DNA from 4 places in the Providencia rustigianii genome. Region 2 is predicted to be linked to each of the others. Evidence: predicted binding sites of a transcription regulator. Region 2 holds the regulator's gene; each other region holds the start of a gene.
What was found. The regulator PurR, encoded in region 2, represses purine synthesis genes. The targets are predictions, from matches to a motif close to CANGCAAACGTTTGCNTG.
Positions count from the first base shown of each region.

Region 1 (7,668 bases), 1.4 Mb from region 2:
TACGAGAAGCTGCTTATGCTCTGGGCACACCGAAGTGGAAAATGATTTTATCGATTACATTAAAAGCATCTGTATCTGGGATTATCACCGGTATTTTGCTGGCAATCGCGCGTATTGCGGGGGAAACCGCACCGCTGCTGTTTACTTCTCTGTCGAACCAATTCTGGAGCACCGACATGAGCGAGCCAATTGCTAACTTACCCGTGACGATTTTTAAATTTGCGATGAGTCCATTCTCAGAATGGCAAGATCTGGCATGGGCAGGGGTTCTTCTAATCACCTTATGTGTCCTGTTAATCAACATTATTGCGCGTGTAGTGTTTGCACAGAAAAAACACTAATCCCAGACGAATAAAGATTTATAGAGAGAAGTAACCATGATTAATGCAAACGACATTACAAACAGTAAAATTAAAGTTCGTGACCTTAACTTCTTCTATGGCAAGTTTCACGCCCTGAAGAATATCTCTTTGGATATTGAAAAAAACAAAGTCACCGCGTTTATCGGTCCATCAGGTTGCGGAAAATCAACTTTGCTGCGTACTTTCAATAAAATGTACGAATTGTATGGCGAGCAGCGCGCTGAAGGTGAAATTTTACTGGATGGCCAAAACATCCTAACGGACAAGCAAGATATTGCATTGCTACGTGCTAAAGTCGGAATGGTGTTCCAGAAGCCTACGCCATTCCCAATGTCTATTTATGACAATATCGCGTTTGGTGTACGTCTGTTTGAAAAATTATCTCGTGTGGAAATGGACGAACGAGTGCAGTGGGCGCTGACAAAAGCCGCATTATGGAATGAAACCAAAGACAAGCTACACCAAAGCGGTTACAGCCTTTCTGGCGGACAGCAGCAACGTCTGTGCATTGCTCGTGGTATCGCAATTCGTCCAGAAGTTTTATTACTCGATGAGCCATGCTCCGCTTTGGACCCAATTTCAACTGGGCGTATCGAAGAGCTGATCACTGAATTAAAATCAGAGTATACCGTGGTGATTGTGACCCACAACATGCAACAAGCCGCACGTTGCTCTGATTACACGGCATTTATGTACTTGGGTGAGTTGGTTGAGTTTAATAATACCGACAAAATGTTTACCACCCCAGAAATGAAACAAACTGAAGATTATATTACTGGCCGCTACGGTTGATATGGAGCCGACGATGGATACGCTGAATCACAACAAACATATATCAGGGCAGTTCAACGCTGAACTGGAACATATCCATACTGAGTTGATGACTATGGGAGGGCTGGTAGAAGAACAGCTCACCAAGGCGATCACTGCGATGCATAATCAGGATGAGGCCCTAGCGCGAGAAGTGATTGCCAATGACCACAAAGTCAACATGATGGAAGTGGCAATCGATGAAGAATGCGTCAAAATCATTGCAAAACGCCAACCAACGGCAAGTGACTTACGCTTGATTATGGCAATTTCTAAAACCATCGCTGAGTTGGAAAGAATCGGTGACGTGGCCGATAAAATTTGCCAAACCGCACTGGAGAAATTCTCTCATCAGCATCAGCCATTATTAGTTAGCCTAGAATCATTAGGTCGCCATACAGTCCAAATGCTTCACGATGTTTTAGATGCATTTGCGCGTATGGATTTGGAAGAGGCTATCCGAATTTATCGTGAAGATGAAAAGGTGGACCAAGAGTACGAGGGAATTGTTCGTCAGCTAATGACTTATATGATGGAAGACCCGCGCACCATACCTAGCGTATTGACGGCACTATTTTGTGCGCGCTCCATTGAACGCATCGGCGATCGTTGCCAAAACATTTGTGAATTTATTTTTTACTATGTTAAAGGTCAGGATTTCCGCCATGTGGATGGGGATAATTTAGACAAGATGCTTACCAACAAATAAAAAAATTTATTTCATCGAGTAGTGGCTAGGTTGGCGGTATTTGGCTTAGCCACTACTCGTGCTTACCATCTTTCTTCTTGGCTCAATAAGAGTCTTAATCTTGCTTCATTTTAGGGGTCACTCCGATGGATATTTACCCCTTTTTTATGTCTCCATATATTCCAAATTGATATAAATATATTATTTAATATTATTTCAAGTGCTAAGAAATAGTTGATAGCTTGTGATGGTCGATTTACAAAAATTTACCGTTAGGGGTATTCAATGAAAGCTCGTATTCTTACTTCCGCACTTTTAGTTGCAGGTCTGGCGCTGACAGCGAATGTCGCTAGCGCAGACAAATTAGATGATATTAAACAAGCGGGAGTGATCCGCATTTCAGTTTTTGACAGTAATCCCCCATTCGGATTTATTGATCCTAAAACAAAAAAACTAGCCGGTTATGATATCGATATCGCCCAAGCGATCGCCGATGACCTTGGTGTAAAATTAGAACTACGCCCAACCAACCCTGCCAACCGTATTCCACTACTAACCTCCGGTAAAGTTGACCTGATCGGCGCTAACTTCACGATCACCGACGAACGTGCAAAGCAGGTGGATTTCTCCATTCCTGATTTTGCGACAGGACAAAAATTTATTGCCCGTAAAGGTGTACTGAAAACCCCTGAAGATATTGCTCCTCTGCGTATTGGTGCGGATAAAGGTACTGTGCAGGAAGTGACTCTGCGTGAACGTTTCCCAAATACCAAAGTCATTTCATATGATGATACTCCACAGGCCTTTGCTGCACTGCGTAATGGTAATGTCCAAGCGATCACTCAAGATGATGCCAAACTGGTGGGTTTATTAGGTAACTTACCGGAAAAAGTCAAAGCTGATTTTGAAATATCACCTTTTAGCCTGACAAAAGAGTATCAGGCACTGGCAGCAAGCAAAGGGGAAACTCGCTTAGTTGAAAGCGTGAATGAAACATTGCTGAAATTGGAAAAACAGGGCAAAGCGAACGAAATCTATAACCGTTGGTTTGGACCTGAAACTAAAGCCGCTCAACCTCGCGGAGAGTTTAAATTTGCACCACTGAGTCAGCAGCAACCTCAATCTTAATCATTATTGGTTGTTGAGATTTTCCAAACACCCCTGCCAATCACGCAGGGGTTGTTAGTTATGTAGAGGCACAATTATGTTTGAGACATTTTTTAGCGGTGACTTCTGGTCTGCGCATCTCTTAGCACCACAATATTTAGAGTGGTTTGGCTATGGCTTTTTGCTGACAGTCTGGATTTCCGTCTGCACGATTATTGCAGCCACACTATTAGGTTTCATTGTTGCCTCTGCAAGAGATAGCCAAATTGCCCCATTGCGCTGGTTTGTGAGCGCGTATATTTCAATTTTCCGCAACACGCCCTTATTGGTGCAGCTCTTTTTTTGGTATTTCGCCTCAGGAGAAATTTTACCTGCATCGATGATGGAATGGTTGAATACTCCCCATGAAGTCCATTTTTTTGGGGTGGTGCTAAGCTGGCCATCATTTGAATTTTTAGCTGGGTTTGTTGGATTGACACTGTACACCGTGCCATTTATTGCTGAAGAAGTACGTTCTGGTATTCGAGGTGTACGCCAAGGACAAAAACAAGCGGCATTCGCGCTGGGCTTAACCTCATGGCAAGCGATGAAGCTGGTGGTTTTACCGCAAGCGGTCAAAATTGCCCTACCACCATTACTCGGACAGTATATGAATGTGGTAAAAAACTCCTCATTGACGATGGCGATTGGTGTTGCTGAGCTGTCATATGTTTCGCGCCAAGTAGACAGCCAATCCTTACAAACATTTGCCGCCTTTGGTTTGGCTACCGTGTTGTACATCGCAATCATTGCGTTGATGGAAGGTTGGGGACAGTGGCGACAACAACGTAATTTGGCTCAGGGGGTATAAAATGGATTTTTCAGTCATAGAAGATAACTGGCAGTATTTGCTGTTTGGCGCTTATCCTGATGGCCCTCTAGAAGGGGCAGCTTTAACCTTAATCATGAGCTTAGTGGCGGGTGCAGCTTCGGTTGTATTGGGTACATTAGGCGGTATTGCATTAGCCATGTTGCGCGGTTTTTGGGTAAATTTGTTCGCTGCGGTTTTAGGTTTTTTCCGCGCGATCCCCGTTATTATGCTGATTTTTTGGACATATTTTTTATTGCCCGTTGTACTCGGAACGGAGATCCCAGGGATCACGGCGGTAGTCTGTGCATTAGCGTTGATCACGTCTGCCTACTTAGCGCATGCGGTGAAAGCAGGCATTCTTGCTATAGGAAAAGGGCAGTGGCATGCGGGAATGTCTCTCGGTTTTAACCGCTGGCAAGTGCTAGGGTATATCGTCCTGCCTCAAGCGTTAAGAATGATGGTGCCGTCGTTTATTAATCAATGGGTGGCATTAATTAAAGATACGTCCCTTGCTTATATTGTTGGAGTGGCAGAGTTGTCATTCTTAGCTACCCAGGTGAATAACCGCGAAATGGTTTATCCGCTAGAAGTTTTCCTCTTTGTTGCATTTATTTATTTTGTTATGTGCTTATCGGTCGAAATTATAGCGAATCAAATAGCCAAAAAACTCAGTGATAAAAATGCAGTTCATCAGCGGTCAGCCAAACGAGGGCTATTATTTTGGCGACATCAAAAACTGATCGCACTGTCTTAGTGAATTGAAAAATGGCGGTATAATCGCCGCCATTAAATTCAACAATTGAATTTCCAGACAATTCTCTTCATCTCTACAGTATCAGTTAGTTAGGACAAAATTGCCTATTAAAATGACGCAATCGTTTTCTTTTTTGTCATTTAGTTGTACCATTAGCCGAAAAAAACTTTTTTTAAGGCATGTTTAAATGAGTAATCAATCTTCTGGCTCTTCGCAACAACAGGGTCTGTTTCAGCGCGTGTTTAAATTACAAGAACACGGAACTACTGCTAGAACAGAAATCGTTGCAGGGTTTACCACTTTTCTGACGATGGTCTATATCGTCTTTGTTAACCCCCAAATTCTGTCTGTCGCGGGAATGGATATCAAAGCGGTATTCGTTACCACCTGCTTGATTGCGGCAATTGGTAGTATCTTTATGGGTCTGTTGGCAAATTTGCCAATCGCAGTCGCTCCAGCGATGGGGTTGAACGCCTTCTTTGCTTTTGTGGTGGTCGGTGCCATGGGATATTCATGGCAAGTGGCAATGGGAGCAGTGTTCTGGGGAGCGGTCGGTCTCTTTATTTTGACACTATTTCGCATTCGTTACTGGATTATCGCGAATATCCCTCTTAGTTTACGGGTGGGGATCACCAGTGGTATCGGTTTATTCATCGCCATGATGGGATTGAAAAACTCCGGTATTATCGTAGCAAACCCAGATACTTTAGTTTCAATTGGTAATTTGACTCACCATAACGTTTGGCTGGGTGCATTAGGCTTTTTCATCATTGCTATTTTAGCTGCACGTAATATTCATGCCGCAGTGTTAGTGTCTATCGCGGTCACAACATTGATTGGTCTGGCTTTAGGCGATGTAAAATATAGCGGTATATTCTCAATGCCGCCAAGTATTACCAGTGTGGTGGGGCAAGTTGAATTTGTTGCTTCATTTGACCTCGCGTTATCCGGCGTTATTTTTGCATTTATGTTAGTTAACTTGTTTGACTCCTCTGGCACCATGATTGGGGTTACCGATAAGGCGGGTATTACTAACGAGCGCGGTACTTTCCCCCGCATGAAACAAGCTTTATATGTTGATAGCTTAAGTTCTGTGGCAGGTTCTGCGATGGGAACCTCTTCAGTGACGGCGTATATCGAAAGCTCCTCTGGGGTTTCCGTCGGTGGTCGTACGGGTTTAACGGCAATTGTTGTCGGTGTTTTATTCCTACTGACCATGTTTATCTCTCCGCTGGCAGGCATGGTTCCTGCGTATGCAACGGCGGGTGCGTTGATTTATGTTGGGGTGCTGATGACCTCCAGCTTGACGCGGGTAAAATGGGATGATTTAACCGAATCCGTTCCTGCCTTTATCACTGCGGTCATGATGCCATTCAGTTTCTCAATTACTGAAGGTATTGCGCTGGGCTTTATCGCTTATTGTGCGATGAAAATTGGTACTGGGCGCTGGCGTGATCTGAGCTTGTGTGTCGTACTGGTTGCGATTATGTTTTTGTTAAAAATGATTCTTGTCGACGCCTAATATTCGTCATACTTCAAGCTGTGGCGTTGTTGTCTTCTCTCGGCTACTCGGGTCTCATACTTATGTATGCTCCCCGAGATAACCTCATTAGGCGCCTAGCCACAACTCGAATTATTTAGATCATTGGAAAACTTAAGAAACTTAGAATGGTGATCAGGTGATCATTTTCTTTAGGTAAAAGCTATTTAGAAGATTAATACCCCCTCAGCTGGCTCTCCCTTTTTGTTGCTTGCATGCAACTCGAATTATTTAAGGTATAATCATTAAGGTACTGCTGCGAATGCAAAGTGAGAGAAAATTCACCTAAATTGCAAAGTAGTGCTTTCACCGCTTAAGAGATCCTGCTAGATTCCGCAGCAGAAACTGATTTTATCAAGGTAGCAAACCATGAATTCACCAAAAAAACCAACCAGCAATCTGAAGAAAAAATACCGCAAGACAAAAGAAGAGATTAACGCGGAAGGTCGTGAGCGTAAGCGCGAGAAAAAACATCGCGGTCATAAGTCTGGTAGCCGTAACCAAGATGGCACTTCAAATGGTCAAAAAAATGGGCAAAATACTCAGGCCGACCCACGCCTAGGTAGCAAAAAGCCAATTCCATTAATTGTGGAGGGTAACCAGCCAGTTGCACGCCCTGTTGCGAAAGAAAAAGTCGTCGTTAAAGAAAAAATGACGCCAGAAAAAGAGCTGGAAATGCTAGAAAGCGATGATCGCTTAGATGGCTTACTAGCACGCCTCGAAGAGGGTGAAACCATCACAGAGCAAGAGCAAAAATATATCGAAACTTGCTTAGACCGCATTGATGAGTTGATGAAACTCCTCGGTATTGAATATGTGGAAGAAGAAGGTGACGAAGAGGAAGAAGAGAAGTTTGATGACATTATGCGCATCTTAAAAAGTAAATAATCTCTCCACCTCAATTTTCCTCCTGTAAATTACGGGAGGAAAATTATCACTATCTCCGCGAATCTTCTTTTTCTTTGATGTTGCATCAGATCTGTTTTTCCTAACATCGCTATAATCTTTTCGGTATAGACTCTTTACATAAATCGCCAAAAAATAATCTAAAGAGACATAATTAATAGTGATGCTTTCGAGCTTGTGGTCAATTGAGGAATATGAATGTCAGAGCAAAATATCGTTTGGGATCTTGCGTTAATCCAAAAATATAACTATTCGGGTCCACGCTATACCTCTTATCCAACAGCCTTAGAGTTTAATCAAGACTACGATGAGCAGGCCTTTATTGCAGCCACTCAGCGCTATCCTGAGCGCCCGTTATCTCTGTATGTGCATATTCCGTTTTGCCATAAACTTTGTTATTTCTGTGGTTGCAATAAGCTGGTGACTCGCCAAAAACATAAGGCGGATGAGTATTTACAAGTCATTGAAAAAGAAATTATTCAGCGAGCAGCATTACTTAAAAACCGTACCGTGACTCAGATGCACTGGGGCGGTGGTACACCAACTTACCTCGATAAAGCGCAAGTGAGCCACTTAGTTGGTTTACTGAAAAAACATTTCCATTTTGCACCGAATGCGGAGATGTCCATTGAAGTCGATCCCCGTGAAATT
Region 1 covers NZ_LR134396.1:266,188-273,855, forward strand. Annotated here, with positions in the region: gene pstA (phosphate ABC transporter permease PstA) at 1-341, shown strand, start outside; gene pstB (phosphate ABC transporter ATP-binding protein PstB) at 378-1,154, shown strand; gene phoU (phosphate signaling complex protein PhoU) at 1,168-1,881, shown strand; gene EL244_RS01215 (ABC transporter substrate-binding protein) at 2,146-2,988, shown strand; gene EL244_RS01220 (amino acid ABC transporter permease) at 3,065-3,817, shown strand; gene EL244_RS01225 (amino acid ABC transporter permease) at 3,819-4,571, shown strand; gene EL244_RS01230 (NCS2 family permease) at 4,759-6,093, shown strand; gene yihI (Der GTPase-activating protein YihI) at 6,481-6,999, shown strand; gene hemN (oxygen-independent coproporphyrinogen III oxidase) at 7,216-7,668, shown strand, end outside.
Region 1: EL244_RS01230 (NCS2 family permease) is a predicted target of PurR. The motif match lies at 4,686-4,703, and genes of this name have one in related genera.

Region 2 (7,668 bases):
TTCAGAGGCCGCGTCATCCGCAGAACGATATTTATCCGCAGTTTCCTTAATTAGCGTTTGTAACTCGCCACGCTGGAACATCTCAACAATAATATCGCATCCACCAACTAATTCACCATCGACCCATAGTTGTGGGAATGTTGGCCAATTGGCGTATTTTGGTAACTCTGCACGGATATCTGGATTCTGTAAAATATCAACGTAAGCAAAACGCTCACCACAAGAAGATAGAGCTTGCACTGCTTGAGCAGAAAAGCCACAGCTTGGCAGCTTTGGCGAGCCTTTCATATATAATAAAATTGGATTTTCTTTAACTTGGCGCTCAATTTTTTCAATTGTTGTCATTTCTAATTCCTAAAGCATGGGTGCTGATTTTGTAGTCAATTAGCAGTATTACCCGCCTCTTTATATACCGAAATCATTAACTGGAATGACTTCTCGGCACTGTTAAAACATCGTAAACAGCTCAGTGATAGTTTCATACAATATGCCAGTTTTGTAAGGTGATTACTATAGCACTCCTACTTGCTTCACTCAAAAGGTGAAAAGCTGCGTACATTGGTTCTCTTTTGCAAATGTCTATTTTACTGCGCTGTTTTTACAGTGTAATTATGGTTGTTGTTTGTTAATATATTAGCAAATTAATAACACTGAATGCTTTTCCATACTCAATAAAAGCTAAAAGTGGAGAGGTTGCCGAGATAAAACTTGAATATACCCAACAAAAACTTAGTCATTAATAGCATCATGGGATAGGCTTTTTATTCTTAAAAGTTGTATCCTATGATAATAATTAAATGATATATCAAACAGCATAATACGACGTTAACGTTTTAGCTGTAATAATAGAAGTAAGAACAATTTCAGCTCATTTTACGAGCAAACACCCTAAATATTGAATAAAAGCAATCAAGGAGTACGCAATGTCTTTTGAATTACCAGCTCTACCGTATGCTAAAGATGCTTTAGAACCTCATATCTCTGCAGAGACCTTAGAATATCACTACGGTAAACACCATAATACTTATGTTGTTAACCTGAACAACCTAATCAAAGGGACTAAATTTGAAGGTTTGTCTTTAGAAGAAATCATTAAAACTTCTGAGGCTGGTGTATTCAATAACGCCGCTCAAGTTTGGAACCACACTTTTTATTGGCACTGCTTAGCCCCTAATGCAGGTGGCGAACCTACTGGCAAAGTTGCAGAAGCAATCAATAAAGCATTCGGTTCTTTTGCTCAGTTCAAAGAGCAATTCACAGATGCTGCTATTAAAAATTTTGGCGCAGGTTGGACTTGGTTAGTTAAAAAATCTGATGGTAGTCTAGCTATCGTTAATACATCTAACGCAGCAACACCAATTTCTGGTGATGATAAACCTATTTTGACTGTTGATATCTGGGAACATGCTTACTATATCGACTACCGTAACGCACGTCCAAAATACTTAGAAAACTTCTGGGCGCTGGTTAACTGGAAATTTGTTGAAGAAAATCTGGCTTAATTGTAGTTCAGATCTAAAATGATTAAGGGCGAGTATCATACTCGCCCTTAATTGTTTTTCACCTTCAATGGTGGTGAAAAAAGAAATCAAAAAATATGTACGGCAAAAAGAATAATTACAACTAAAGAGCCCATTGCCGCCATTAATCCATATTTAAAATCTGTATCCATGAGTTCCTCTCATTTAAAGTAAAGAAGTTGAAGTAATATTAACCATGCCAATACAACGGTTAATTTAGTATACATCCACAAAAATGCAAAACCAGTGCTTATGTCACATGTTATAACATCAATTATTTCTTTCGTTTTTGCGCTAGATCAGACAAAATCGATAACAAATCGCTAAATTATTGCTTGTAAAGGGTCAATGCATCAATATGCAGGTAATTATTTAACTAGAATTCTTTTAGAGACCAAGTCTGGTCAGGAGTTTTTTCTTCCCATGGCAACGATTAAAGATGTGGCGAAGCGTGCTGGCGTCTCCACCACAACCGTCTCCCATGTTATCAACAAGACGCGTTTTGTCGCTGATGATACAAAGACAGCCGTTTGGGCTGCCATCAAAGAGCTTAATTATTCACCAAGTGCGGTTGCCCGTAGTTTAAAAGTCAACCATACAAAGTCTATTGGCTTACTGGCAACATCAAGTGAAGCGCCCTATTTTGCTGAAGTTATTGAGTCGGTAGAAAATAGTTGCTATGAAAAAGGCTATACCCTAATTTTATGTAACTCCCATAGTAATTTAGGTAAACAAAAAGCCTATCTGCAAATGTTAGCGCAAAAGCGTGTTGATGGCTTATTGGTGATGTGTTCCGAATACCCTGACACTCTTATCAGTATGCTGGAAGACTATCGCAATATCCCCATGGTCGTAATGGATTGGGGTACATCTCGAGGCGACTTTACAGATAGTATTATTGATAACTCTTTCCATGGTGGTTATCTTGCTGGGCGTTACTTAATTGATCGAGGTCATCGTGACATTGGAGTGATCCCTGGCTCCCTTGAAAGAAACACCGGTATAGGGCGGCTTACTGGCTTTAAAAAGGCCATGGAAGAAGCCAAGGTTACCCTAAGAGATGAATGGATCGTTCAAGGGGATTTCGAACCAGAATCCGGCTATAAAGCCATGATGCAAATTTTAAGTAATAAGCATCGCCCTACTGCCGTCTTCTGTGGTGGGGATATTATGGCGATGGGAGCCATCTGCGCTGCTGATGAAATGGGCTTGCGCGTCCCTCAGGATATTTCCATTATTGGTTATGATAATGTGCGTAATGCTCGTTATTTTACCCCTGCATTGACTACCATCCATCAGCCTAAAGAGCGTTTAGGGCAGATGGCATTTACGATGTTGCTCGACCGTATTGTTAATAAACGCGAAGATGCACAGACGATTGAAGTTCATCCTCGCTTAGTTGAGCGTCGCTCTGTCGCGGATGGTCCATTTATTGATTATCGTCGATAAGGATGTCTTATTCAGGACGATAACCATTCAGCGTTGAGGGTTTCACTATCGCCAAGATAATCCAGTAACCAACTCAACGCTGGAGAAGGATTATTCTCTACCCAAGTTAAACAACAAGGGCTCGATGGAAATGGTTGTGATAGCTTTAACTCCACCAACTTCCCTTGTTCACATAATGGTGCTGCACGGTGTTCCGGTACCATTCCAACGCAAAGACCATTCATCAAACAAGTTAATCCACTCTCCCAGTATGGCACCACTAAGCGCCGCTGGTTATCCAGTGCCCATGTATCTCTTTTAGGTAAACTACGTGATGTATCCTCTAAACATAAGCTAGGATATTGACGCATTTGGTCATCAGAAAGCTTGTTTTCAATTTGAGCTAAGGGATGATCAGGACTAGCAACACAGCGCCAAGACATAAATCCCATATCACGAAAACTGTAACGCTCACCAATTGGAGACGCGCGTGTAGCACCGATAGCCACATCCACACGCCCATCAGCTAAGGCATCCCATACCCCATTAAAAACCTCAGGGTGAATAAATAATTCGATGTCAGGAAAATGTCGATAAAAATCCAAGATCAATTGCTCTGTTCGCTGTGGTTTAACAATACAATCCACAGCAATACTGAATTGCCCACGCCAGCCATTTGCCACTTGCTGACACATATGGCGGGTATCAGTCATTTTTTTGATAACTGATCGTCCTTCCTTGATAAAGATAACACCCGCTTCAGTGAGCACAACATCACGATGGCGTCGTTCAAATAGAGGTACAGCAAGCCACTCCTCAATTTGCTTTACAGTATAACTGATTGCAGAAGGCACACGATGCAGCTCTTCGGCGGCACCGCTAAAACTTCCCGTTCGAGCAACAGCATCAATTACTTCAAGTGCATGCGCTGACCACATACGCGTTCCTTTCAAAATATTTGATAACAGAGTCCAAATATTACCGTTTCACAATGTAAAAAAACAGCCTATACAATAAGATAATCGTTAACATTATTTCAAATATTAATTAAGTAAAATACTATGACCAATACTGCGACAAAAAACTCTTCCGGTTTTCTGATTTACCTTGCAGGGTTAAGCATGCTAGGTTTTTTGGCCATCGATATGTATCTGCCTGCCTTTGGTGCTATGCAAACATCCCTGAATACAACTGAAGGTGCTATCAGCGCTTCACTCAGTATTTTTTTAGCTGGTTTTGCTTTTGCTCAACTAGTGTGGGGGCCCCTTTCAGATAAATTAGGTCGTAAGCCAATTCTGATCGCTGGATTATCACTATTTATTATTAGTTGCCTCGGAATGTTGTGGGTTACAGATGCAACTCAATTGTTAATACTGCGCTTTTTACAGGCTGTCGGTGTATGTTCGGCTGCAGTACTCTGGCAAGCATTAGTTATTGATCGCTATGATGAAGCAGATACTCAAAAAGTCTTTGCTTCAATTATGCCTCTTGTTGCTCTGTCTCCGGCTTTAGCGCCACTATTGGGTGCTTGGGTATTAGAGCATAAGGATTGGGAGTTTATTTTTGTTGTTCTTATGATGGTTGGCGTTCTGTTGCTTCTTCCGACTTTATTTTTAAAGAAAATCACGCCAAAAACAGTTTTAGAAGAAAAATCTTCATCAGATAAAATTTCTTTTTCAAAATTAATGAGTTCCCGTATCTTTAGTGGAAACGTGCTGATTTATGCTTCTTGTAGCGCAGGTTTTTTTGCATGGTTAACTGGCTCACCATTTATCTTACGTGATATGGGCTTTAACCCTGCTGATATCGGCTTAAGCTACATCCCGCAAACTCTGGCATTTATTGTCGGTGGATACGGTTGCCGCTTTGTTTTGATAAAAGTGCGAGCTGAGCTGTTATTCCCGTTATTATTAATTGGTTATGCTATTAGTATGTCCGTACTGTTTATCATGGCACTGTATAGCCAACCAACATTAACCTTAATTCTAATTCCATTCTGCTTTATGGCAGCGATGAATGGAGCATCCTATCCCATTGCAGTTTCGAAAGCACTGAATGCATTCCCAACAGCCAGTGGCAAAGCTGCCGCCTTACAGAATGCATTGCAACTCGGTTTGTGCTTCTTAGCTAGCTTGCTTGTCTCTGCTCTTGCTTTCAACCCATTACTCGCAACAACTGGCGTTATGGCGTTTACTATTATTCCGATGATTCTTGGTTATTGGATGCAACGTTGTGCCGTAAAGTCGAATAATGAGGTAAAGCGTGCTGAGTACCAGCATAATTCCTAATTATTTCAACTAGCCACGACTTAGCCACATCACACTTCAATAAGCGATGTGGCTTTTTTATCTTCAATTAGTTACGAATAATTTATAGGGTTAATTTTATATTCAAAACAGGCTATCATAAAATCATTCAATGATGAATTTTTGAGAACCATGCTAAAACAGTATTATCCACCGGATGAATTAAAAGAGTTTGTAAGCTCAATTTTAATCATCAAGAAGTTCACATCTCCTATTAAAATATTTCCAGGCACTGGTGCGGAAATATGGATTTCTTCGACCAATATCAGCATGTCCACTGATGCCCATACATCTATAAATCCATATCAACTCATCATTCCAAGAATTAATATTTTTACTGCAATTCCTAACAATGCCACGGTTATGGTCTTACGTATTCGCCATGATGCATTGCGCTTTTTACTTCCTCTGCGAACCTTAAACTTTACAGATACTCCTATGCCACTGAGCCATATTTGGAACGATAATTGGTTTAAATCATTGGCTAACTCTTCCTTTAAAGAATTACACGATTATTTCTACGCAAATAAAGCTACAAAGAAAACTCACTTTATTGATCAGGTTCTCAATACGCTATACCGTAATCCAGAGAAAAAAATAACGGAAATAGCAAATGACACTGGCTATAGTGCTCGTTTGATACAAAAAGAGTTTCTAAAAGAATTTGGTATCACGCCAAAACGTTACCAGATCAATTGCCGTCTTGAGCATGTATTAAAAACCATGGTAAAAGAACAAGATACTTATCGCTGGTTTGAAACAGGCTATTATGATCAATCCCACTTTTATCGCGATTTTAAACGATACTTTACTATGACGCCGACGGCGTTTTTGAAATCAAACTATTCGCTTTTTTACAATACAAAAACAAAGTCTCCATTAAGATAGTTCTTAATACAAAAGGAGAACGGTATGAGTATTGTTGTATATGCCCAAATTACTACAGAAAAAACAGATGGGTATCTGACTAAAAAGATCGTTCGGGATATAGCGAAGCATAGCCGTCGGGAAAAAGGATGTTTGCAATATGACCTTATGGCAAAAGAAAATGGCTATATTGTTTTTGAAGAGTGGGAAAGCCGGCAAGACTTAGAAATGTACCAAAACAGCGTTCACTTTAAACGACTCGTCGATGCAATTGAACGCGACAACGCAATATTTTCTGTTAATTTCAGTGAGAAATTATAGCTCACAACTTTCAATGATTGATGATTTTATAGGCTATGGCTTAAACTTAAGCTATAGCCTCACCAATGACTGAAATCCTAAATTGCTATTCCTGTTGAGCCGATAGTTCCTGTGTTTGTTCTTGCTGCAACAATTTATCTTGTTCTTTTTGATGTAATACACGCTCTACCGTATCAACGATCGCCTGAGTTTGTGGGTCAATCTCAATATTGACTTTATCACCCAAACGCTTTTTACCTAATGTTGTTCTTGCCAATGTCTCAGGGATCAAATGAACACAAAAACGGTTATTAATCACGTCACCTACCGTTAAACTAATCCCATCGATTGCCACAAAGCCTTTGTGCAAAATATATTTCATGAGGGACTTATCATAGATAGATAGCCAAATTTGATGGTTATCTTCAGAGGTGAAAATCTTACTGATTTCTGCGGTGGTGACAATATGCCCAGAAACAACATGCCCACCTATTTCATCACCATATTTAGCAGCGCGTTCAATATTAACAACATCCCCTTCCTTTAACTCCCCTAAATTGGTTAGGCGTAACGTTTCTTTGATTAAATCAAAGCTAACTTTTTCACCCTCAATTTTAGTGACAGTTAAACAACAACCGTTATGAGCCACCGAAGCGCCTGTTTCTAAACCGACTAATAATTCAGGCGTGAATTTCATAACATGAGTGCGAAAGTTTGCTCTTTCTGTGACTTCAATAATTGGGGCGGTACCCTGAACAATGCCTGTAAACATAATAACTCTCAGTGCAGTGGATTTATGGACTCAGTTTACCTAAGAATTTTCAGAGATCTATCTTATTTGAGTGGTACTATTTATGCTGTATATACAAAACAATTAAACAATCTGTACACGAATGTACTGTTTTATTCTTCTTGGCAAGAACTTTATTGGATTGATTACCTAAAAGAGATAGAATAAGAGGTTAGCATTAACTATCTGATTTTTAGTCAAACATAAGTTTTATTCCTCCTTTTTGTTTCATCATTCATTTTATTGTAAAGGTGTATGCGTGCAGAAATACATTACAGAAGCGCGTAGCTTATTAGCTCTCGGAATTCCTATCTTTTTTGCCCAATTTTCACAAACCGCAATGGGTTTTGTGGACACAATTATGGCAGGAAGTGTTAGTGAAATAGAGATGTCTGCTGTAGCGGTTGGTTTTTCTATTTGGTTGCCTGCAATATTGCTTGGGCAAGGGATCTTAATG
Region 2 covers NZ_LR134396.1:1,693,381-1,701,048, reverse strand. Annotated here, with positions in the region: gene EL244_RS07850 (Grx4 family monothiol glutaredoxin) at 1-345, opposite strand, end outside; gene sodB (superoxide dismutase [Fe]) at 924-1,502, shown strand; gene purR (HTH-type transcriptional repressor PurR) at 1,944-2,969, shown strand; gene punR (DNA-binding transcriptional activator PunR) at 2,981-3,886, opposite strand; gene punC (purine nucleoside transporter PunC) at 4,010-5,236, shown strand; gene EL244_RS07825 (helix-turn-helix transcriptional regulator) at 5,387-6,142, shown strand; gene EL244_RS07820 (putative quinol monooxygenase) at 6,167-6,442, shown strand; gene EL244_RS07815 (riboflavin synthase subunit alpha) at 6,528-7,193, opposite strand; gene EL244_RS07810 (MATE family efflux transporter) at 7,471-7,668, shown strand, end outside.

Region 3 (7,668 bases), 1.1 Mb from region 2:
AACGGTTTATTTTTTCCATCAATTTCCACATTATGATATTTTTTTAGTTTAATCAGACTCCCATGGGTCAACACATTCACCATACGACTTAATTTTTTTAATTCCCCGGTAGATATCGTATTTCCATCCCCCCAATTAGTAATGTGAATCACCGGAAAATGATGCTTTCTTCCCCGGTCATTTATCTCTAAATTATATTGATTAAATTTTAACGGAGGCTGACTTTTTGAATGATGATTTCTATCAACTTGATAATCCGCTCTTATTCTTAAGGATTTAACTTTAATCTCACCATATTTTTTTGAGTTAATAAAATAGCTAGGTAAACTTTTTTCTCTACCCAAAAAAGGTTTAATTTCATTATTTGATGATAATACCACCAGCAATGGAACTCGATTATCAATCAACATAGTTAAATGATTTTCAATCGCTTGCGTATTATTCCTTGGATACTGGCAGCGAATAGCAAGATCCATATCATTAACTGCTAATCGATTCGCTGACAACAAGACCCTTTCCCAATCTTTATTCCGAATAGAGACTTGCGTCTGTTTCGCAGCACCGATCTCAGGATAGAGTTGCCCTCGTTTTTGAGTATCATATTCAATTCCTTTTTCATTGATAATTTTTGTCGTTTGTACCTGTAATTTATCAAATGCGGATTGCTGTGCAAGTACAGCAAAATTAAGTTTTAGCTCCAACCTTTTTTTCAATGTTGGTTTTACTTTTGCAGACACATTTTCTGTTTGAGGTATGTTTTTGATGCATTGGAGACTCTCAGATAAATTAGAGTGCTCCGAGCTAACTACTACGGGAGTGACAATTGCTTGAGATACAGATGGGCGAGTTAGATTTATTGGAAACATATTCATCCTTATTTATGTTAGTCAGTGAATTAAAACTCTATTCACTTACCAGTATTCATTTCCGTCATAACCTCGCTTGCATTTTTAGCCAAAAACCAATAAAAAAGCCCACCAAAAATAGTTATTTTTTAGTGGGTCTTATTATTTGTTAGTTTACATAAACTTAAATATCAATCACTAAAAATAGAACATTTCTAGTAGACTTTATTTACGCGTTTATATCCGCTTAAATTCTCTAAATTATTCGAATTGTAGCAAGGCGCCAAAGGAGCTAATCCCTAGAAGCATACACAAGTATGTGACTAGGGTTAGCGAGTGTAGGCAACACAGCTACGGTTCGAAGAATGACGAGAATGACGAATATTACTTGCGACGCCACGTCGTGCCGGCAGAAGAGTCCTCCAAAACAACCCCCATCGCCGTCAATGCATCACGCGCCTGATCCGCCAATGCCCAATCTTTACTTTGACGCGCATCATTACGTTGTTTAATCAGCGCTTCAATTTTCGCCACTTCGGTATCATCTTCGCCTTGTGCTCCACCTTGCAGGAAAGCTTCTGGCTCTTGTTCTAACAGTCCCAGAACTTTTGCCAGTTCACGCAGTTGTGCAGCCATACCATTTGCCGCCGCCATATCTTCTGTTTTTAGGCGGTTAATTTCACGCGCTATGTCAAACAGTACGGAATAAGCTTCTGGCGTATTAAAATCATCATTCATGGCTTCACAGAAACGGGCTTTGAAAGCTTCGCCACCCGCTGGCGCCACTGATTTATCAGTGCCACGTAATGATGTATACAGACGCTCTAACGCAGTACGCGCCTGCTTTAAATTTTCTTCGGTATAGTTCAGTTGGCTACGATAGTGACCTGACAACAGGAAGTAGCGTACAGTTTCTGCATCGTAATATTGCAAAACATCACGGATAGTGAAGAAGTTATTGAGAGATTTAGACATTTTCTCTCTATCAACCATGACCATCCCCGAGTGCATCCAATAGTTAACGTAAGGTCCTTCATGAGCACAAGTTGATTGCGCAATTTCGTTTTCATGATGTGGGAACATCAAATCGGAACCCCCACCGTGAATATCAAAATGGCTTCCCAGCGTTTTACTATTCATCGCCGAACATTCAATATGCCAGCCGGGACGGCCTAAGCCCCATGGAGATTCCCAACTTGGTTCACCTTCTTTTGACATTTTCCATAACACAAAATCCATTGGGTTACGTTTAACATCCGCGACTTCAACGCGAGCTCCCGCTTGCAGTTGGTCTAAATCTTGACGTGACAGTAAACCGTAATTAGGGTCAGTTTTAACCTCAAACATGACGTCGCCATTATCTGCAACATACGCATGCCCACGTTCAATTAAGCTTTCAGTTAGTTCAATAATTTCATGAATATGGCGAGTCGCACGAGGCTCACTGTCTGGGCGTAAAATATTTAACGCATCAAAATCTTTGTGCATTTCAGCCAGCATACGCGTCGTTAATTCTTCCACGCTTTCATTGTTTTCAGCCGCACGTTTGATGATTTTGTCATCAATGTCGGTCACGTTACGCACATAATTAAGATCATATCCCAAATAACGCAAGTAACGGCTAATGGCGTCGAAAGCCACAAAGGTACGACCGTGACCAATATGACACAAATCGTAAATGGTGATGCCACACACGTACATCCCAATTTTTCCAGCATGGATGGGTTTAAATTCTTCTTTTTGGCGAGTCAGTGTATTGAAAATTTGTAGCATCTATTTATTTCCATTTTATTAGTACGTGTATACCTATCATACATCAGATTATCGTATGATTGCGGATATAATATCCAGAAAAAACTGACGAAAATAGCCTAATATTGAATCGCGAACTGCACTAGAAAGCAAGGTAAACTCCCCACTTTGGCATTCAGTTTGTTATATCTCTGTTATGCTATAAATATTTACAAAATGCGCTGTTACTTCAAGTTGAGTTTTATCTATGATATAAACTTGCTGATCTCAACGCTTTCGCAAGTGAGCGCATAAAAAACAATTATTCAGGATAGCTATTATGGTTACATTTCATACCAATCACGGTGACATCGTTATTAAAACTTTCGCTGATAAAGCACCAATTACTGTCGAAAACTTTTTAACCTACTGCCGTGAAGGTTTCTACAATAATACCATTTTCCATCGTGTTATTAATGGCTTCATGATCCAAGGCGGCGGTTTTGAGCCTGGCATGGTCCAAAAAGACACTAAAGCGACTATCAAAAACGAAGCTAATAACGGTCTGAAAAATAGCCGCGGTACATTAGCAATGGCTCGTACTAACGATCCACACTCAGCAACAGCACAATTCTTCATCAACGTCGCTGATAATGACTTCTTAAACTTCCGTTCAGAGCGCCCAGATGGTTGGGGTTACTGCGTATTTGCTGAAGTGGTTGAAGGCATGGATGTCGTTGACAAAATCAAAGGCGTTTCTACTGGTCGCAGTGGACACCACCAAGACGTACCTCGCGAAGATGTTGTGATTGAAAAAGTGACAGTCAGCGAGTAATCCCTGATTTATGTCCACTTATATCATTGCAGATTTGCATTTAAGTGAAGATGAACCGGCAATTACTGCCGGTTTTCTACATTTTATTGAACAACAAGCTATCCATGCGGACAGCCTGTATATTCTTGGCGATTTTTTTAACTACTGGATCGGGGATGATGACAATAACCCGCTGCACCAGCAAGTTGCCAACGCACTGAAACAACTTAGCGAACGCGGTATTCCCTGCTATTTTATTCATGGAAACCGTGATTTCTTAATTGGTAAACGCTATGCCAAACAGTGTGGAATGACCATCTTACCCCAAGAAACTCTACTTGAACTTTATGGCAAACGTATTTTGATTATGCATGGTGATACATTATGTAGCGACGATGCGGCCTATCAAAATTACCGTAAAAAAGTTCATACCCCTTGGATACAGCGTCTATTTCTAGCTTTACCGCTGTTTATTCGCCGCCGTATCGCACAAAAAATGCGTCGTAATAGTCAATATGCCAGCAGCATGAAATCGGAATCGATTATGGACGTCAATCCCGATGCCGTGATTAATGCGTTGAAAAGACACCAAGCTCAGTGGATGATCCACGGGCATACTCACCGACCGGCTATTCATGAAATCAACATCGCTGGTCAGCTGCATTTTCGTGGCGTTTTAGGTGCATGGCACCATGAAGGCTCTGCCTTTGTCATCAGTGAACAAGGAATTGAATTAATTTTCTTTCCTTTTTAATGAATCAATTGTGAGTTATCAAGATTAAAACCCTCTCGTTTGCCTATTTTATAAACACGCAAACGTTTTCCTTACCCTAGTACCATGATATGATCAGGGCAATTCATCTTCCCGCCTTCGGGTGACATTATATCAATACAGGGATCACACCAAATGACTGCCCAAGTTCCTTCTCAATCTGCGGCAAAAATCGCCATTGTTATGGGTTCTAAAAGTGATTGGACAACGATGCAGCATGCTGCTGATGTGTTGACTGAACTTCAACTGCCTTTTCATGTAGAAATTGTTTCTGCGCACCGCACTCCGGACAAACTATTTTCGTTTGCTGAAAATGCAAAATCAAATGGGATTGAAGTGATCATTGCTGGCGCTGGCGGCGCGGCACATTTACCGGGTATGTTAGCGGCTAAAACGTTAGTTCCTGTACTGGGCGTTCCAGTTCAAAGTGCTGCATTAAGTGGTGTCGACAGCTTGTATTCCATCGTACAAATGCCAAAAGGCATCCCTGTGGGTACGCTAGCAATTGGTAAAGCAGGTTCCGCAAACGCCGCATTACTCGCGGCTCAAATTTTAGCAACTCATGATGCTGAACTGTTTAATCGCCTATCGGCATGGCGTGAAGCGCAAACTAATGACGTATTAAGTAATCCAGATCCGAGGGAAGCGTAATGAAACCGGTTTGTGTCCTCGGTAATGGTCAATTAGGTCGAATGCTCCGCCAAGCTGGTGAGCCTCTCGGTATTTCTGTTTTCCCCGTCGGTTTAGATGCAGAACCAGAAGCCGTTCCCTATCAGCAAAGTGTGATCACCGCAGAAATAGAACGCTGGCCGGAAACTCCGTTAACTAAAGAGTTAGCACGTCACAACGCATTTATTAACCGAGATATTTTTCCTCGGTTAGCCGATAGATTTCCACAAAAAAGCCTATTTGATTCGTTAAATTTATCAACCGCCCCATGGGCATTATTAGACTCCCCTGACCAATGGCCCGAACTGTTCGCTACGCTTGGGGATTTTCTAATCGTTAAACGTAGAACTGGCGGTTACGATGGGCGCGGTCAATGGCGTGTGCGTCCCGGTGACGAAAAAGACTTACCCACTGAGATTTATGGCGAATGTATTGTTGAACAAGGTATTCCCTTTGACTCAGAAGTCTCAGTGATTGGCGCCAGAAGCCAATCCGGTGAATCCGTTTTCTACCCGATCACTCATAACCTACATCAAGAAGGCATTCTACGAACCAGTGTAGCTTTCCCTGATGCTAACCCTGTTCAACAGCAACAAGCTCAATCCATGCTAAGCGCAGTGATGAATGAATTAGGTTATGTCGGCGTGATGGCAATGGAGTGTTTCGTAGTCGGTGACAAGCTGCTGATCAACGAAATCGCTCCTCGCGTGCATAATAGTGGTCACTGGACGCAAAACGGTGCCTCAATCAGCCAATTTGAATTGCACTTACGCGCCATTTTGAATTTACCAATGCCAGCTCCTGAAGTCTTTAGCCCCGCAGTGATGGTCAATTTGATTGGTACCGAGGTTAATAATGACTGGCTCAATTTACCGTTAGTGCATCTCCATTGGTATGACAAAGAAGTCCGCCCTGTCCGTAAAGTGGGTCACTTAAATCTTACCCATACTGATTGCCTAAAATTGAAAGATAGCCTTGATAACCTGATCCCAATGCTGCCAAATGAGTATAAAAGTGGCATTGAGTGGGCAAAAACAAAATTAGACTGGTACTCTCGCCAATAAATAGGGAAAATAGCGCCATTCGTGCCCGAAAGTCATTTTTCGGGCATTGTGCTATTTTTACCCTGCAATTTACTCCCCAATTTTATCATTGAAAATGCAGGGATTTACTGGAGTCAACATGCCAGAAACACAATCCCCATCCTTTAGCCCATTGTATCAATGGTCAATTCTTATTCTTCTGGGAATGGTCTATTTTCTTGCAACGGCAACCACTTTTACCTCTTTAGGTGTGGTGTTACCGGGTATGATCAATGAACTAAAATGGAATTGGACTGAAGCAGGTTTCGGCTTTACCTTACTCGGATTAACTTGTGGTCTAGCAAGTTTTCTCCCCTCCGTATTAATTCGTAAAATAGGTGTTCGTTTAACCTTATTACTGGGAATGCTGGTCTTTGTTTCAGGGTTTTATAACCTATATGCGACACAAACGATTAGCACCTATTTCCTAGGTACTGCATTAATTGGAGTCGGCTTTACCTTACTGGCTACCGTACCGGGCACCTATGTCATTTCACGTTTATTTGAGAAACAGTCTATCGCCTTTGGGGTTTACTTCACCATAGGAGGATTAGGCGGGGTTGCAGGTCCTTGGATCTATTTCTACGCCTCTAACCAGCTCGGCTCTTGGCGTATGCACTGGGTACTCTGTGCGGTTTACCTGAGCATTGTTACGCTAATCACTATTCTGGCACTACGTGAAGGTAAAAAAGAGCAGTCCCACGCTAAGAGCGTGACCCAAAAGTACGTTAGTGATCCCAACAAACCCATTTACCGTACTGCTGAAGTTTGGACTGTTAGAGGCGCGCTCAGAACATGGCAATTCTATTTAATTTCGGCAACCTATACCTCATTTCTATGGTGCGGCATTACCGTAAACAGCTTTGCAGTCGCGCATATTGAAGAACGTGGTTTTGGCATGACTGTCGCGGTTTCTTTACTCAGCACTATGGCCTTTGTAAATGCTTTTTCTCGCTTCTTGGGCGGTGCCGCAGGGGAATGGCTCGAACCGAAGCGATTACTGATTGGTAGCCTGATTATTATGGTTCTCGGGGTTGTTGCGTTAAGTATTTCAACTTCTTGGTTCTGGCTAATTATGTTCGTGATTTGTGTGGGGGTCGGCTATGGAATGACCTTCTTAGCATCCAGTGTTTTATTGTCTAACTATTTTGGTCGTGGCCCTTATTTAGAACTATTCTCTGTGGTAAATCTGATTTCTACCATTGCATGTTTAGCGCCATTTATTGCTGGAGCAATCAAAGATCTTACAGGAAGTTTTACTCCCGCACTTTTGACTATCGCCGCACCGGTTGTGGTCATCTTATTTTTTACCTTGATGATGAAACCGCCTATTCTCGCTGTTAAAAAACGCTAATCCAACACCAATAAAAAGGCTCGGGAAAATACCCGAGCAAATTATCAAACCAAGGGAAAAACAAGGATCCAGCTATCATCGTACTTCTATTACTTTATCGATTTACGGCTTCAGTAATTCAGGTACTTTCAGTAAAATAAATTCATTATCATCCGCTTTGTTCGGGTCGCGGCTGGAGGAGAATGGATAGTTATTATCATTGCCAACAATAATGTGCTCGCTATCCACCACATCCACGTTTTCAATTGTAAAAAACGGAAAGGTAAACACGCCATTATTCAACGGTTTTTTCGCTAAATTGCCAGGATCTTGGATATTCATCAGATCAACATAGGCTTGTTTATCCACGGCACCACCCTCGTTATTATCAGAGAATGCAATCCGATAAACACGTTTAAACT
Region 3 covers NZ_LR134396.1:2,808,875-2,816,542, forward strand. Annotated here, with positions in the region: gene EL244_RS12950 (protein-tyrosine phosphatase family protein) at 1-866, opposite strand, end outside; gene cysS (cysteine--tRNA ligase) at 1,230-2,618, opposite strand; gene ppiB (peptidylprolyl isomerase B) at 2,917-3,411, shown strand; gene lpxH (UDP-2,3-diacylglucosamine diphosphatase) at 3,422-4,144, shown strand; gene purE (5-(carboxyamino)imidazole ribonucleotide mutase) at 4,298-4,813, shown strand; gene purK (5-(carboxyamino)imidazole ribonucleotide synthase) at 4,813-5,895, shown strand; gene EL244_RS12980 (MFS transporter) at 6,014-7,267, shown strand; gene EL244_RS12985 (esterase-like activity of phytase family protein) at 7,370-7,668, opposite strand, start outside.
Region 3: purE (5-(carboxyamino)imidazole ribonucleotide mutase) is a predicted target of PurR. The motif match lies at 4,200-4,217, and genes of this name have one in related genera.

Region 4 (7,668 bases), 1.2 Mb from region 2:
CATTCTAGATTTAGTTTGGGAAACCTTGGTTATCAAAGATAGCAAAGTCAATTTCGACAGTCAGTTAGAAAAGTTAGAAGAAATTATTCCAGTAGCTGATGACTTCGATATGTATGGTGTGTATCCCGCTATCGACGCTTGCATTGCTTTAGGTGAACTCGTTCATGCAAAACTGAGTGGCGAAACCCTTGAGCACGCAATTTTAGTGAGTGAAGCCTCCATCCGTACAGTTGCCATGCTTGAAATGACCCAAGCAGGGCGGGAAATGACTGATGAAGAATTAAAAGATGTGCCTGCTGTAGAAGAAGAGTGGGACATTCAATGGGATATTTTCCGTTTATTGGCAGCTTGCGAAGAACGGGACTTAGAATTAATTAAAGGATTAAAATCTGACCTCCGCGAAGCGGGTGTCAGCAACATTGGCATCACTGTAGACTAAAATTTGCGCTTTTATGCGTGAAAACGTGACTTGAAGCAGTAATGCTGTGTACTAAGACTTCACATTTACCCCTACTCTGGTCTACATTGAGGGGCGAGAAGAAGTGGCTATCGGGGGCGTGTATCAGGGCTGTCAATCTGGCATATCCGACGCACTCGATGCTTTGCAAACGATAAACACACTGTGTAAGGATAATTTATGAACAAGACTGAATTAGTTGATGCTATCGCAGAATCTACAGATCTGACTAAAACCCAAGCTAAATCAGCTCTGGAAGCGACTCTGAGCGCTATTTCAGATTCACTGAAAAAAGGCGAAGCAGTACAACTGGTCGGTTTCGGTACTTTTAAAGTTAGCCACCGTGCAGCACGTACCGGTCGTAACCCACAAACTAAAGCAGAAATTCAAATTCCTGCGACAACTGTACCTGCTTTCTCTGCCGGTAAAGCATTGAAAGACGCTGTAAAATAAGTACATTGTCTATAAGAGTTATCAGAGGGGGTATTACATTATCCCCTTTGTTTATTCGCAAAAGGTTGCTGGTATTGGGAGCTATCTCAATGCTAAGCGCCTGTTCTTCTCATTCGCCTCAATTACCTGAGTTTAGCGCGAGTGGATTTATTGCCGATGATGGCGTGATCCGAATGTGGCGACTCAACGATGCGAAAAGTCAGCCGTTGGTCTTAATGGTGGTGTATAGCCCCTTTAAACGAACTGACACTTCAGTCAATTTCTTTGAGTATCGTGATGGTCAACTTTGGCAGATCCGCAGCCAGGTCTTAAACCAAGGCGACAACAATATCACCGAGCAATTGCGATTTAATAAAGACAATGAAATTGTGTTTATGCAGCGAGCTCAAAAAAATATCAAATCCCCACTTTCTCCTGATGAAATTAACCGTTGGCGCTTTGAAGCTGAACGGATCCTCGATGTGAATACAGCTTTAATTGTTGGCGGCGTAGAACTGCACCAAGGTCACTGGCAGCAAGGTAAAATTACCACTTGTAGCGGCGAAGAACGAAAAGTAACGTTCGAACCTTATGCACAAAAATGGTTGGATGACCGCGCGAAAGTGTGGACTAAAGAGCTGAATTTAGCTTGGTTGGAGTCGCCAGAAGGGACTCAGCTTTTGATGGTGGCGGATACTAATTTTTGCAGCTGGCAGCCTTCTAAAGATTCTTTGTAGGTCACCGCTCGTCGTCTTTCAAATCCTAGCGTTGTTGGCTTCGGTGACTTAACCCAGTCACATAGTTATCTATGCTCCTGGGCATAAGTAACCTTGCCGCCTAGCTATGCTTCGAAATACTTAGAGCCATTGGCTGGGTGAAGGTCAAAAGCAAACAAAATTCAAAAGCAGGAAAGCAAAAAGCTGATAAAAGTTTCCTCTTATCAGCTTGTGGGTTATTTGTTTCTATTACTTAATACGAGCGATGGCGCGGTAGCCGATGTCATTACGATAGAAACTGTCAGACCAATTGATGGTTTTGGCAACTTCATAAGCTTTAGCTTGGGCTTTTGCGATGTCGTTACCTAACGCAGTTACGCATAGAACGCGCCCACCTGCAGTGACGACTTCACCTGCTTGATTTAACTTGGTACCCGCGTGGAATACTTTACTATCAGCAGCCTCGCTGGTTGGTAAACCAGAAATGACATCGCCGTTGCGATAATCGCCCGGATAACCACCTGCGGCGATAACAACGCCTAGAGCAGGGCGTTCATCCCATAGGGAATCTTTACCTGCTAACTCACCTTTAGCGCCCGCTAAACACAGTGCAACTAAATCAGACTGCAAGCGCATCATAATTGGCTGAGTTTCAGGATCACCAAAGCGGCAGTTAAATTCAATGACTTTCGGATTTCCGGCTTTATCAATCATCAAACCTGCATATAAGAAGCCTTGATAACGATTACCTTCCTGATCCATTCCTTTGACCGTAGGGTAAATCACGTGCTCCATGACTCGCTGATGAACTTCATCAGTCACGACAGGTGCTGGAGAATAAGCGCCCATACCGCCAGTATTTAACCCTGTATCACCGTCACCAACACGTTTATGATCTTGGCTGGTTGCCATTGGAATGACATTTTCACCATCAACCATCACGATAAAACTGGCTTCTTCACCATCGAGAAACTCCTCGATAACGATACGATGACCCGCGTCACCAAAGGCATTTCCAGCCAGCATATCGTGTACCGCATCTTTAGCTTCTTGCAGTGTCATCGCAACGATAACGCCTTTACCTGCGGCAAGGCCATCAGCTTTAATAACAATCGGTGCGCCGACTTTATCTAAGTACGCGAGAGCGGGCTCAACTTCAGTAAAGTTTTCATACGCTGCTGTTGGAATATTATGGCGAGCTAAGAAATCTTTGGTAAAGGCTTTTGAGCCTTCAAGTTGTGCAGCACCTTGAGTTGGACCAAAAATCGTGAGTCCAGCTTGCTTGAATGCATCAACAACACCAATAACTAAAGGCGCTTCAGGACCTACGATGGTCAAGCCAATTTGTTTATCCTTGGCAAATTGAAGTAGTCCATCGATATCCGTCGCTGAAATATCAACATTCTCTAACGCTGGCTCAATCGCTGTTCCTGCATTACCTGGAGCAACATAAACTTTGTCTGCTAAAGGTGATTGTGCTGCTTTCCACGCTAAAGCGTGTTCACGACCGCCGCCACCAATAATCAATATATTCATAAAAACCCCTAAGAATTAATGACGGAAATGACGCATGTTAGTAAAGATCATTGCGATGCCATGTTCATTAGCTGCATCGATGATTTCATTATCACGGATAGAGCCACCCGGTTGGATAACACACGTTACACCAACTGCGGCAGCGGCATCAATACCATCACGGAATGGGAAGAATGCATCAGATGCCATTGCACAGCCCGCGACTTCTAAACCTTCATCCGCAGCTTTGATGCCTGCGATCTTCGCGGAGTACACACGGCTCATTTGCCCTGCGCCAATTCCGATAGTCATATCATTCTTAGAATAAACAATTGCATTCGACTTCACGAATTTAGCCACTTTCCAGCAGAATAGGGCATCTTTTAATTCACGCTCAGTCGGCTGACGTTTAGTCACCACACGCAAATCGTCGGCGGTTACCATGCCTAAGTCACGGTCTTGTACTAATAAGCCACCGTTAACACGTTTGAAATCTAAGCCAGCAACTGGCTTGCTCCATTCTCCGCAAACTAAAACGCGAACGTTCTGTTTTGTTGCTAATGAAGGAAGCGCATCTTCAGCAATAGAAGGTGCGATAATCACTTCCACAAATTGGCGTTCAATAATAGCTTCCGCTGTCGCTTTATCTAATTGGCGGTTAAACGCAATAATGCCACCGAATGCGGAGGTAGGATCAGTTTTGAATGCTTTATCGTAAGCGGTATGAATATTATCGCCAATTGCTACGCCACAAGGGTTAGCGTGCTTAACAATTACGCAGGCTGGTTCGTCGAAAGATTTGACACATTCAAGAGCGGCATCGGTATCAGCGATATTATTATAAGAAAGCGCTTTACCTTGAATTTGTGACGCAGTAGCGATTGACGCTTCCTTCGGATTCTCTTCTATATAGAAAGCGGCATCTTGATGGCTGTTTTCACCATAACGCATATCTTGCTTTTTAATGAAGTTAAGATTCAAGGTACGAGGAAAGCGACCCGATGGCTGAGAAGTGTCACCATGGTAAGGTGCAACGAGCTCACCAAAGTAGTTAGCAATCATGCTGTCATAAGCGGCAGTATGTTCAAATGCTTTAATTGCTAAGTCAAAACGTGTTGACCAATTTAAAGAGTTTTCGTAGTTATCCATCTCTTCAATGACTGTACTGTAATCATTGCTATTTACGACGATGGCAACATCTTTATGGTTCTTAGCGGCGGAGCGAACCATGGTTGGACCGCCGATATCAATATTCTCAACGGCATCTTCTAATGTGCAGTTTGGTTTTGCTACGGTTTGAGCAAAAGGATAGAGGTTTACAACCACCATATCGATAGGGGCAATATCATGTTCTTGCATGATTGCGTCATCGGTACCACGACGACCTAAGATCCCACCGTGAACTTTAGGGTGCAGAGTCTTAACACGACCATCCATCATTTCAGGAAAACCAGTGTAATCCGAAACTTCAGTGACCTTTAGGCCTTGCTCTGCTAATAACTTTGCGGTTCCACCAGTAGAAAGCAGTTCAACACCACGCTGAGAAAGCGCCTTAGCGAATTCAACAACCCCTGTTTTATCAGAGACACTGAGCAGGGCACGACGAATAGGACGAAGCTGTTGCATGAGAGAGATCCCTTGGATTTGGATAAAGAAAGCAATATCTATATATAAGTCACTAACAATTTCAGAGCATCAAAATAAAATCAATGCTGAATTTTCGCGCCAATTGTAGCGCAAACGTTTGCGTAATGCGCGAACTATTTTAACTATTTTTCATCATTGTGGATAACTCTGTGTGTAAATCGGTATAAATAGGGGTTTTGCTGTGGAATGCAGCAGTTGAATCAAAAAATGCAAAAAATATCAAAAAAAGGGTTGCCAGATTTTTCTGACTCCCTATAATGCGCATCCACTGACCGGGAACAAGCCAACGCAAAGCGCGATGGACACTGAACCGGCAGCGAGAGAATCTGAAAAGATTAAGCAAAAAATGCTTGACTCTCACTGAGGAAAGCGTAATATACGCCACCTCGCGACAACGACCTAAGTTGATAAAAACTGAGTCGATTTCCAAAAGAAATGTCGCACCGCTCTTTAACAATTTATCAGACAATCTGTGTGGGCACTCACAAGACACTATCAAAAAAATATTTGATTTTAAAGTCTTGAAGAGTGACTAACACGTTAATTCATATATATGAACTAATAGGTAATTTGGTTTCTTAGGAAATCAAACGACAGTAAACATTCTTTGAGCATCAGACACTTTTAATTGAAGAGTTTGATCATGGCTCAGATTGAACGCTGGCGGCAGGCCTAACACATGCAAGTCGAGCGGTAACAGGGGAAGCTTGCTTCTCGCTGACGAGCGGCGGACGGGTGAGTAATGTATGGGGATCTGCCCGATAGAGGGGGATAACTACTGGAAACGGTAGCTAATACCGCATAATCTCTAAGGAGCAAAGCAGGGGAACTTCGGTCCTTGCGCTATCGGATGAACCCATATGGGATTAGCTAGTTGGTGGGGTAATGGCTCACCAAGGCGACGATCCCTAGCTGGTCTGAGAGGATGATCAGCCACACTGGGACTGAGACACGGCCCAGACTCCTACGGGAGGCAGCAGTGGGGAATATTGCACAATGGGCGCAAGCCTGATGCAGCCATGCCGCGTGTATGAAGAAGGCCTTAGGGTTGTAAAGTACTTTCAGTTGGGAGGAAGGCGTTGATGCTAATATCATCAGCGATTGACGTTACCAACAGAAGAAGCACCGGCTAACTCCGTGCCAGCAGCCGCGGTAATACGGAGGGTGCAAGCGTTAATCGGAATTACTGGGCGTAAAGCGCACGCAGGCGGTTGATTAAGTTAGATGTGAAATCCCCGGGCTTAACCTGGGAATGGCATCTAAGACTGGTCAGCTAGAGTCTTGTAGAGGGGGGTAGAATTCCATGTGTAGCGGTGAAATGCGTAGAGATGTGGAGGAATACCGGTGGCGAAGGCGGCCCCCTGGACAAAGACTGACGCTCAGGTGCGAAAGCGTGGGGAGCAAACAGGATTAGATACCCTGGTAGTCCACGCTGTAAACGATGTCGATTTGGAGGTTGTTCCCTTGAGGAGTGGCTTCCGGAGCTAACGCGTTAAATCGACCGCCTGGGGAGTACGGCCGCAAGGTTAAAACTCAAATGAATTGACGGGGGCCCGCACAAGCGGTGGAGCATGTGGTTTAATTCGATGCAACGCGAAGAACCTTACCTACTCTTGACATCCAGAGAATTTAGCAGAGATGCTTTAGTGCCTTCGGGAACTCTGAGACAGGTGCTGCATGGCTGTCGTCAGCTCGTGTTGTGAAATGTTGGGTTAAGTCCCGCAACGAGCGCAACCCTTATCCTTTGTTGCCAGCACGTAATGGTGGGAACTCAAAGGAGACTGCCGGTGATAAACCGGAGGAAGGTGGGGATGACGTCAAGTCATCATGGCCCTTACGAGTAGGGCTACACACGTGCTACAATGGCGTATACAAAGAGAAGCGACCTCGCGAGAGCAAGCGGAACTCATAAAGTACGTCGTAGTCCGGATTGGAGTCTGCAACTCGACTCCATGAAGTCGGAATCGCTAGTAATCGTAGATCAGAATGCTACGGTGAATACGTTCCCGGGCCTTGTACACACCGCCCGTCACACCATGGGAGTGGGTTGCAAAAGAAGTAGGTAGCTTAACCTTCGGGAGGGCGCTTACCACTTTGTGATTCATGACTGGGGTGAAGTCGTAACAAGGTAACCGTAGGGGAACCTGCGGTTGGATCACCTCCTTACCATTGAAGTGTTTTTGTGAAGTGCTCACACAGATTGTCTGATAGAAAGTAGAGCAATAGGCTATACGTGGGAGAGCTATTCGAAAGAGTGGTTCTTACACGAGATATGCAACAAAGCAATTTGTGCAGTATTTCGTGTCCCCTTCGTCTAGAGGCCTAGGACACCGCCCTTTCACGGCGGTAACAGGGGTTCGAATCCCCTAGGGGACGCCAATTGCGCCGATATCGAGTGAAAGACGATGTCCCCAATAATGATTAAGCCAATTACGATGTAGTTGGTTTAACAATTATGCTCTTTAACAATCTGGAACAAGCTGAAAATTGAAAACAACGCACATTGTTTTGCTTAAACAATGTGAGAGTCTCTCAAAAAATCTCAACTTGAAGATGTTCTCTGAACATTCGAGTCGACGAGCGACATGAGTTCAAGGCAGACAGCGCACAGCAAGCGCAGCGTACTTAAGGTACGTGAGCATTGCGAGCACTGACTAACGCCGAAATCATGAAGCACAGTCACTCGTTGTAAGAAGACACCTTCGGGTTGTGAGGTTAAGCGACTAAGCGTACACGGTGGATGCCTAGGCAATCAGAGGCGATGAAGGACGTGCTAATCTGCGAAAAGCGTCGGTAAGGTGATATGAACCGTTATAACCGACGATATCCGAATGGGGAAACCCAGTGCAATCCGTTGCACTATCGTTTGATGAATACATAGTCAAACGAAGCGAACCGAGG
Region 4 covers NZ_LR134396.1:467,609-475,276, forward strand. Annotated here, with positions in the region: gene EL244_RS02145 (YjaG family protein) at 1-439, shown strand, start outside; gene EL244_RS02150 (HU family DNA-binding protein) at 638-910, shown strand; gene EL244_RS02155 (DUF1481 domain-containing protein) at 1,000-1,626, shown strand; gene purD (phosphoribosylamine--glycine ligase) at 1,855-3,141, opposite strand; gene purH (bifunctional phosphoribosylaminoimidazolecarboxamide formyltransferase/IMP cyclohydrolase) at 3,157-4,746, opposite strand; rRNA gene EL244_RS02170 (16S ribosomal RNA) at 5,393-6,933, shown strand; tRNA gene EL244_RS02175 (tRNA-Glu) at 7,071-7,146, shown strand; rRNA gene EL244_RS02180 (23S ribosomal RNA) at 7,481-7,668, shown strand, end outside.
Region 4: purH (bifunctional phosphoribosylaminoimidazolecarboxamide formyltransferase/IMP cyclohydrolase) is a predicted target of PurR. The motif match lies at 4,854-4,871, and genes of this name have one in related genera.